4 regions of the Rhodococcus sp. 06-1460-1B genome follow, and region 2 is predicted to be linked to each of the others. Evidence: riboswitches for the same ligand, from Rfam matches in the RefSeq annotation. Region 2 holds a riboswitch; each other region holds the start of a gene.
The links. A riboswitch is a leader RNA that binds a small molecule or an ion and turns the genes downstream of it on or off. The one in region 2 is predicted to bind S-adenosylmethionine.
Positions count from the first base shown of each region.

Region 1: another riboswitch for S-adenosylmethionine. It lies ahead of CH268_RS19680 (amino acid ABC transporter permease); the one in region 2 lies ahead of CH268_RS15360 (aminotransferase class V-fold PLP-dependent enzyme).
Region 3: another riboswitch for S-adenosylmethionine. It lies ahead of CH268_RS26420 (bifunctional o-acetylhomoserine/o-acetylserine sulfhydrylase); the one in region 2 lies ahead of CH268_RS15360 (aminotransferase class V-fold PLP-dependent enzyme).
Region 4: another riboswitch for S-adenosylmethionine. It lies ahead of CH268_RS14605 (aminotransferase class V-fold PLP-dependent enzyme); the one in region 2 lies ahead of CH268_RS15360 (aminotransferase class V-fold PLP-dependent enzyme).

Region 1 is NZ_NOYS01000033.1:287,208-289,403, forward strand. Features, by position in the region: gene CH268_RS19675 (amino acid ABC transporter ATP-binding protein) at 1-461, opposite strand, end outside; gene CH268_RS19680 (amino acid ABC transporter permease) at 458-1,318, opposite strand; SAM riboswitch class I at 1,532-1,625, opposite strand; gene CH268_RS19685 (hypothetical protein) at 1,861-2,196, shown strand, end outside.
Region 2 is NZ_NOYS01000026.1:189,709-191,904, reverse strand. Features, by position in the region: gene CH268_RS15360 (aminotransferase class V-fold PLP-dependent enzyme) at 1-857, opposite strand, end outside; SAM riboswitch class IV at 912-1,027, opposite strand; gene CH268_RS15355 (Pls/PosA family non-ribosomal peptide synthetase) at 1,223-2,196, shown strand, end outside.
Region 3 is NZ_NOYS01000043.1:270,463-272,658, reverse strand. Features, by position in the region: gene CH268_RS26425 (MFS transporter) at 1-755, opposite strand, end outside; SAM riboswitch class IV at 1,127-1,249, shown strand; gene CH268_RS26420 (bifunctional o-acetylhomoserine/o-acetylserine sulfhydrylase) at 1,404-2,196, shown strand, end outside.
Region 4 is NZ_NOYS01000026.1:29,240-31,435, reverse strand. Features, by position in the region: gene CH268_RS14610 (Pls/PosA family non-ribosomal peptide synthetase) at 1-899, opposite strand, end outside; SAM riboswitch class IV at 1,095-1,210, shown strand; gene CH268_RS14605 (aminotransferase class V-fold PLP-dependent enzyme) at 1,265-2,196, shown strand, end outside.

The DNA.
Region 1 (2,196 bases), on a different contig from region 2:
TTGGCGTGCACTCCGACTCGTTCGAGGAGAGCCAGCGCCTCGGGTTCGACCTCGGAGCGCGTGCGCTTCTGCGCCGAGATCGGGGCCTCGATGACGTTCTCGAGCACCGTCAGGTGCGGGAAGAGGTTGAAGTTCTGGAACACGAAACCGATCTGGGAACGCTGCCGCAGAATCTCCCTGTTGCTGAGTTCGTGCAGTTTGTTGCCTTTGCGCCGATATCCCACCAGATCACCGTCGATCCGGACGGTGCCCTGGTCCACCTTCTCCAGATGGTTCAGAGCGCGCAGCAGGGTCGACTTGCCCGAACCCGAGGGGCCGATAATCGCGGTCACCTCACCGGGACGTACGAGGAGGTCGACGCCTTTGAGCACCTCGAGCCCGCCGTAGGACTTGTGGACGCCGCGCACCTCGACCGCGTATCTCGTTGCGGCAGTGGATGTGGAGGCATCGAGAGTGGTCATCGGGTTGCCCCTCTCGGCGCGAAGGGGACGTTGGAGAGCTTGTGGCGAATCTGCTGGATCGGCGTCAGCGGAATGTTGCGTACCGCGCCCTTGGCGTAGTGCCGCTCGACGTAGAACTGCACGATCGACAGCACCGACGTCAGAATGATGTACCAGACGGTCGCGACCATGAGCAGCGGAACCACGCGCCCGTTGCGTCCGTATATGACTTGCACCTGATAGAACAATTCGGCAATGGCCATCACCGACACGATCGACGTGCCTTTGAACAGACTGATCACCTCGTTGGCTGCGTTGGGGAGAATCCCTCGCATCGCCTGCGGCAGAACGATCTTGAAGAACTCCCGCCTCTTCGGAATACCCAGCGCTGCTGCAGCTTCGAGTTGCCCCTGGTCCACGGAGATGATGCCGGCCCGAACGATCTCGGCGGAGTAGGCCGCTTGGTGCAGGGCCAGGCCGATGATGGCCGCCGTCGATCCACTGATGACGCTGTTGACGTCGAATTGAAAGAAGCTGGGACCGAACGGAATTCCCAAAGACAGAGTCTGGTACAGGTACGCAATATTGAACCAGAACAGAAGCTGCACGATCAACGGGATGGAACGGAAGGCCCAGATGTAGAACCAGGAAATAACCTGCAGCACAGGATTGTCGGACAGCCGGGCCACCGCCAGGCCGATACCGATGGCGAAACCGATCAGCGTTCCCCAGAAGGTGAGCTGGATGGTCAACCACAGCGCCGACTTCACCGATGCTGCAGTGAAGTACTGCGCGAAGGTGCCCCAATCCCAGCCGGGGTTGGTGACGAAGCCGTGCAGGAACTGACCGACCACGATCAGCGTTGCGACCGCGATCACCCAGCGCCACGGGTGCCACGTGCGTGCAACGACGAGCTGTTCGTCGGGAATGTCGTCCGTCGTATCCGCAACGGGACGAGAGTCGAGTTGAGTCACCGGAACCGCCGGGTCGGATGGGCAGCGATCATCGCTGGGTTGCCTTTCGAAGATTTCGTGCTGTGAGTACGCCGATCGGTCAAGCGTGCGTACAGATACCGATGTTCATCGGGCGTGCCTCCATCGGTCCTGGCGGTAGCACCCACACGCCGTATGGCGGGGTTGCTGCGACGTCATCGAGCCAAGGTCTCTCGGTCGCTCTGGATGGTGACAGGAACGTACAGAACAATCTATCGAAAAGTCAAGTGCACGTGCGCATTCGGTTACAATCACTATGATTTCAACCCTTGCCACCGACGATGTTTGCCGAGTGTCAGCTGAATATGCCCCGGCACCGAGCCGCCGGATTCGACGCGGGCCGCTGGATGTGAAGAACAGGTCTTCGGACCGGAACCGGGAGTTGCGCACTACTCGTGAGCCACTCGATCACCGATTAGGCTTGTCGTGTGCGACTCGACATACGGCGTAGTGGAGTGTGGATCGACGCCGTGGTCGTCGCTGCGATCGTCACCGCGGGCTGTGTGGCAGCCGGAATCACCCATGATTCGCAACCCGAGGTCGAGGACATACCGGGTTGTGACGTCGTTGTTCCCGCCGGCGAGACGTTCTCCTTCCTGACCGGTTCCTACCCAGGCACGTACGACAACCCCGACTACCCGTGGCTGACGGCCGAGAAGGCGTCGGCGATGTCGGAGTCCTTGGTTCGCTCCTTGCCCGCAGACGTCGAAGTGCAGTTCGCGTCCCCCTCGAATTCACTGGTGTTCCAACCGATACAGATCTAC
Region 2 (2,196 bases):
ATGGCCTCGCACGCCGCCGCCAGCGCGGCGACTCCGAGCACGTTGGGCGTTCCCGCCTCGTGACGCTGCGGTGCGGGAGCCCAGTCGGTGTGCTCGATCGTCACACTGCGCACGGCACCGCCGCCGGCCAGGTGGGGCTCGCCCGCGTCGAGCCAATCACGGCTTCCCACAAGCACACCCGCGCCGAACGGGGCGTAGAGCTTGTGACCGGAGAACGCCAGATAGTCCACACCGAGTGCGGCGATGTCCACTCGACGGTGCGGAACGAGCTGTGCGCCGTCGACGACGATCCGGGCACCGTGGCGATGCGCGAGATCGGCCAGTTGCTCGATGGGGAGCACTTCGCCGGTGACGTTCGATGCACCCGTGATGGCCAGTAGCGCAGCAGGTTTCGCAGCCAGTTCGGAGTCGAGCCGGGCGAGCGTTTCGGCCAGCGTCGATGCCGCGACCACCACTCGGCGATTGCGCCACGGCAAGAGGTTGGCGTGGTGTTCGATATCGAGCACCACGGTATCCCCCGGCACGCACGCGGCCAACAGATTGAGCGAATCGGTGGTGTTGCGTGTGAACACGACCACTGAATTCGTCTGTGCACCAACGAATTCAGCCACGGTCTCACGCGCCTTCTCGTACGCCGCGGTGCACACCCGAGACGCGTAGCCGGCCCCGCGGTGCACGCTCGAATAGAACGGCAGCAACTCCGCGATCCGATCGGTCACTGCGGACAGCGCAGGCGCGCTGGCCGCGTAATCGAAATTGGCGTAGGTGCACGTGCCGCCGTGAACCAACGGAACCTGCAACTCCGTGCCGGAAACAGGGGCAAAAGGGGTGCAGGGACGGGAAAGTACAGACGTCATGACAGATCAAGCCCTCACGTTCGAGGGACCCGCAACGGAAGATATTCGTGAACGAGTCCGCGCTTGCCGCACCGATTGTTCGGTGTCAGCCTGGTCGTCACCCGGAGCACCCCACCGCGAAGGAGGGTTGCCGACCAGCAAGCCGGGGCTCGATGCTGGTACTCGTGACCGTGGTCAAGACACTGGCAAACCCGCCACGGTTTTGTCAAGCCGGGGATCGCTCCGACACAGCAGTAGGATTTCCGCGGTGGGAAGGCGCGCTCGTTCACCTGCTGGCAAACAGAACGTGAGATAACCAACGGCGCTGCTTTCCCCAGCACCACAAGAGTCATCTGCCAACGAACGAGAAGGACACCCGGTTGCCTGTGCACCAAGAGAACGATCTGCCGGGTTCGAGCACGGATATCGCACCTGCTCCGGCCGCGTTTCTCCGCTCGCCCCTTGCCCCGCCGGCCCGCACACTGATCGACGTACTGCAGGAGACCGCCGATCGCTTCCCGGATGCACCCGCGATCGACGACGGGACGGTGTCGGTCAGCTACGCCGAACTGCTGGACGACATCGCTGAGGGCGCCCAGTGGCTCGCCGACGCCGGTGTCCGGCGCGGCGACCGCGTCGGCATCAGGATGCCGTCGGGGTCCTTCTCGCTCTATGTCGCGATTCTGTCGATCCTCGACGTCGGGGCTGCGTACGTACCCGTCGACGCCGACGATCCGGAAGAGCGCGCCGAATTGGTCTTCGGTGAGGCGCAGGTGACGGCCATCGTCACTGCGGGCGGAATCGCTGCCGGCACCGCGCCGAAACAGAATGCGCCCGAACTGGGTGCCGGTACTCCGGTGCCCGAGCTGCCCACACCCGAGGACGACGCGTGGGTGATCTTCACCTCGGGTTCGACCGGAACCCCCAAAGGTGTTGCAGTCAGCCACCGTAACGCCGCGGCGTTCGTCGACGCCGAGGCCCGCATGTTTTTGCAGAAGGATCCGCTGGGTCCGGGCGACCGAGTGCTCGCCGGTCTGTCGGTGGCATTCGACGCCTCCTGCGAGGAGATGTGGCTGGCGTGGCGGCACGGTGCCTGTCTGGTGCCCGCGCCGCGGTCGTTGGTGCGGTCCGGTTTCGATCTGGGGCCGTGGCTCGTCTCCCGCGACATCAGTGTCGTTTCGACGGTGCCCACGCTCGCGTCGCTGTGGCCCGCAGTAGCGCTGGAAGCGGTGCGGCTGCTCATCTTCGGCGGCGAGGCCTGCCCGCCGGAGCTGGCCGAGCGGCTCGCCGTCGAGGGCCGCGAGGTCTGGAACACGTACGGTCCCACCGAGGCGACGGTCGTCGCCTGTGCGGCGATCAT
Region 3 (2,196 bases), on a different contig from region 2:
CCGCCCGCGTAGTTGCCGGCAACCATGCCGAGGCCGTAGATCATCAAGGCCACCGGAACCAGTGCACGGGCAAGGCCTGCGACGTCGGTCAGGGTCGACGCGATGTAGGTGTACACCGCGAACATGCCGCCGAATCCGACGATGCCGACGAACAGGGTCATCCACACCTGGCCACGGCGGAGGGCACCGAGCTCGGTGATCGGGCTGGTGGTCGGCATGGCGTCGAGTCGCGGCATCCACAGGACGAGTGCACTGACGGTGAGCAACCCGATCACGGCGACGAGGGCGAATGCGCTTCGCCACCCGAGGGCCTGGCCGATCCAGGTCGCCACCGGTACACCGACGACGTTCGCCACCGATAGACCCATCATCACCATCGCGACGGCCTTGGCTCGTTTGCCCGGCTCAGCGAGGTGCGCCGCCACCAGTGCGGCAACGCCGAAATACGCGCCGTGCGGCAGACCGGCCACGAACCGGGAGGCCACCAACTCGTTGAAACTCGGCGCGAAGACCGTCCCGAGATTGCCGAGAGTGAACGCCACCATCAGCGCCAGCAACAACATGCGCCGAGGAACACGCGCCGCAAGAGCGGCGATTGTCGGCGCACCGACGACGACGCCGAGCGCGTAGGCGGAGATCATGTGGCCGGCCGACGGCTCCGATATTCCCATCGTCGTCGCGATGTCCGGGAGCAGGCCCATCGACGCGAATTCGGTGGTGCCGATGCCGAAGCCGCCGATGGACAGGGCCAGCATGGCGAGCCTGCGGCGGGTCGAGTGCGGTCGATGGCCGACGCTCAACCCACTCGACACCTTGCCGCGCACGGCGCTGACGTTTCTGGCGAGAGCGGAATCGGTGACAGTCACAGCAGAACAACCTTCGTAAGCAATCGGATTACAGAGCGGGCCAGGGGCTGGTGGATCGACGACCTGGTAAATCGACGACCTGGTGGATCGATTCAGTACAGCCCGACCGGACGGCACAACGTTCGTCGTGTTCATTGTCTTCCCCGAGGCGACTCGTTTTCGAGTCGTCGGGCGGTGATTGTCCTCACCAGAGCATCTGCTCGAGGGTCGTGAGCGCCCTCGTTCCCCCGAGACACCCGTACCCGCTAAGATTCCTGCCAGGTCATGAGTGCCAGCATCGAGCCCCGGCTTGCTGGCCGGCAACCCTCCAACCGCGGTGGGGTGCCCCGGGTGAACGACCAGGCCGATGCAACACATCCGTGTCGTATCGACAAGCGCGGGTCCGCTCCGAAGCGGACCCACTGATCTTCGGTCCCCACGGGCCGAGGCATGTCAGGAGGTTCTCATGTGTTGCTGTACCGATACGCCCCGTAACGCTCGAGTTCTCGAGCTTCATTCGACAGAAAACACGTCTGAGAAAACGGAGTATCACCAGCCATGACCGATTCGACCCCCGACGTCGTCGACGCCACCGGAGCACCCACCGAGGATCCGTTCACCGATCCCGCAGCCGACTGGAGCTTCGAGACCAAGCAGATCCATTCGGGTCAGACACCGGACGGCACCACCAGGGCTCGTGCGTTGCCCATCTACCAGACCACCTCGTACACGTTCGACAACACCGATCACGCGGCCGCACTGTTCGGCCTGGCGGAACCGGGCAACATCTACACCCGCATCATCAACCCCACGCAGGATGTCGTCGAGCAGCGCATCGCCGCTCTCGAAGGGGGCGTCGCAGCGCTTCTGCTCGCGTCGGGCCAGGCAGCAGAAACGTTCGCCATTCTCAATCTCGCCGAGGCGGGCGATCACATCGTCTCGAGCCCGCGGCTCTACGGCGGCACGTACAACCTGTTCCATTACACGCTTCCGAAGCTGGGGATCACCGTCTCGTTCGTCGACGATCCGGACGATCTCGAGCAGTGGCGCGCGGCCATCACACCGTCGACCAAAGCGTTCTACGGTGAGACGATCTCCAACCCGAAGAACGACGTTCTCGATATCCCCGGCATTTCGGCGATCGCCCACGAGAACGGCATTCCGCTGATCGTCGACAACACCGTCGCGACGCCGTACCTGCTGCAGCCGCTGAAGCACGGTGCCGACATCGTGGTGCACTCGGCGACGAAGTACCTCGGCGGTCACGGCACGGCGATCGCGGGCGTCATCGTCGACGGCGGAACGTTCGACTGGACGCAGGGCCGTCACCCCAACTTCACCACCCCGGATC
Region 4 (2,196 bases), 160 kb from region 2:
AGCCGCTCGGCCAGCTCCGGCGGGCAGGCCTCGCCGCCGAAGATGAGCAGCCGCACCGCTTCCAGCGCTACTGCGGGCCACAGCGACGCGAGCGTGGGCACCGTCGAAACGACACTGATGTCGCGGGAGACGAGCCACGGCCCCAGATCGAAACCGGACCGCACCAACGACCGCGGCGCGGGCACCAGACAGGCACCGTGCCGCCACGCCAGCCACATCTCCTCGCAGGAGGCGTCGAATGCCACCGACAGACCGGCGAGCACTCGGTCGCCCGGACCCAGCGGATCCTTCTGCAAAAACATGCGGGCCTCGGCGTCGACGAACGCCGCGGCGTTACGGTGGCTGACTGCAACACCTTTGGGGGTTCCGGTCGAACCCGAGGTGAAGATCACCCACGCGTCGTCCTCGGGTGTGGGCAGCTCGGGCACCGGAGTACCGGCACCCAGTTCGGGCGCATTCTGTTTCGGCGCGGTGCCGGCAGCGATTCCGCCCGCAGTGACGATGGCCGTCACCTGCGCCTCACCGAAGACCAATTCGGCGCGCTCTTCCGGATCGTCGGCGTCGACGGGTACGTACGCAGCCCCGACGTCGAGGATCGACAGAATCGCGACATAGAGCGAGAAGGACCCCGACGGCATCCTGATGCCGACGCGGTCGCCGCGCCGGACACCGGCGTCGGCGAGCCACTGGGCGCCCTCAGCGATGTCGTCCAGCAGTTCGGCGTAGCTGACCGACACCGTCCCGTCGTCGATCGCGGGTGCATCCGGGAAGCGATCGGCGGTCTCCTGCAGTACGTCGATCAGTGTGCGGGCCGGCGGGGCAAGGGGCGAGCGGAGAAACGCGGCCGGAGCAGGTGCGATATCCGTGCTCGAACCCGGCAGATCGTTCTCTTGGTGCACAGGCAACCGGGTGTCCTTCTCGTTCGTTGGCAGATGACTCTTGTGGTGCTGGGGAAAGCAGCGCCGTTGGTTATCTCACGTTCTGTTTGCCAGCAGGTGAACGAGCGCGCCTTCCCACCGCGGAAATCCTACTGCTGTGTCGGAGCGATCCCCGGCTTGACAAAACCGTGGCGGGTTTGCCAGTGTCTTGACCACGGTCACGAGTACCAGCATCGAGCCCCGGCTTGCTGGTCGGCAACCCTCCTTCGCGGTGGGGTGCTCCGGGTGACGACCAGGCTGACACCGAACAATCGGTGCGGCAAGCGCGGACTCGTTCACGAATATCTTCCGTTGCGGGTCCCTCGAACGTGAGGGCTTGATCTGTCATGACGTCTGTACTTTCCCGTCCCTGCACCCCTTTTGCCCCTGTTTCCGGCACGGAGTTGCAGGTTCCGTTGGTTCACGGCGGCACGTGCACCTACGCCAATTTCGATTACGCGGCCAGCGCGCCTGCGCTGTCCGCAGTGACCGATCGGATCGCGGAGTTGCTGCCGTTCTATTCGAGCGTGCACCGCGGGGCCGGCTACGCGTCTCGGGTGTGCACCGCGGCGTACGAGAAGGCGCGTGAGACCGTGGCTGAATTCGTTGGTGCACAGACGAATTCAGTGGTCGTGTTCACACGCAACACCACCGATTCGCTCAATCTGTTGGCCGCGTGCGTGCCGGGGGATACCGTGGTGCTCGATATCGAACACCACGCCAACCTCTTGCCGTGGCGCAATCGCCGAGTGGTGGTCGCGGCATCGACGCTGGCCGAAACGCTCGCCCGGCTCGACTCCGAACTGGCTGCGAAACCTGCTGCGCTACTGGCCATCACGGGTGCATCGAACGTCACCGGCGAAGTGCTCCCCATCGAGCAACTGGCCGATCTCGCGCATCGCCACGGTGCCCGGATCGTCGTCGACGGCGCACAGCTCGTTCCGCACCGTCGAGTGGACATCGCCGCACTCGGTGTGGACTATCTGGCGTTCTCCGGTCACAAGCTCTACGCCCCGTTCGGCGCGGGTGTGCTTGTGGGAAGCCGTGATTGGCTCGACGCGGGCGAGCCCCACCTGGCCGGCGGCGGTGCCGTGCGCAGTGTGACGATCGAGCACACCGACTGGGCTCCCGCACCGCAGCGTCACGAGGCGGGAACGCCCAACGTGCTCGGAGTCGCCGCGCTGGCGGCGGCGTGCGAGGCCATCGCGTCGTTCGACGAGGATGCCGCGACGGCGCACGAGCGGGAATTGTCCACCCGATTGCGGGACGGGTTGGCCGC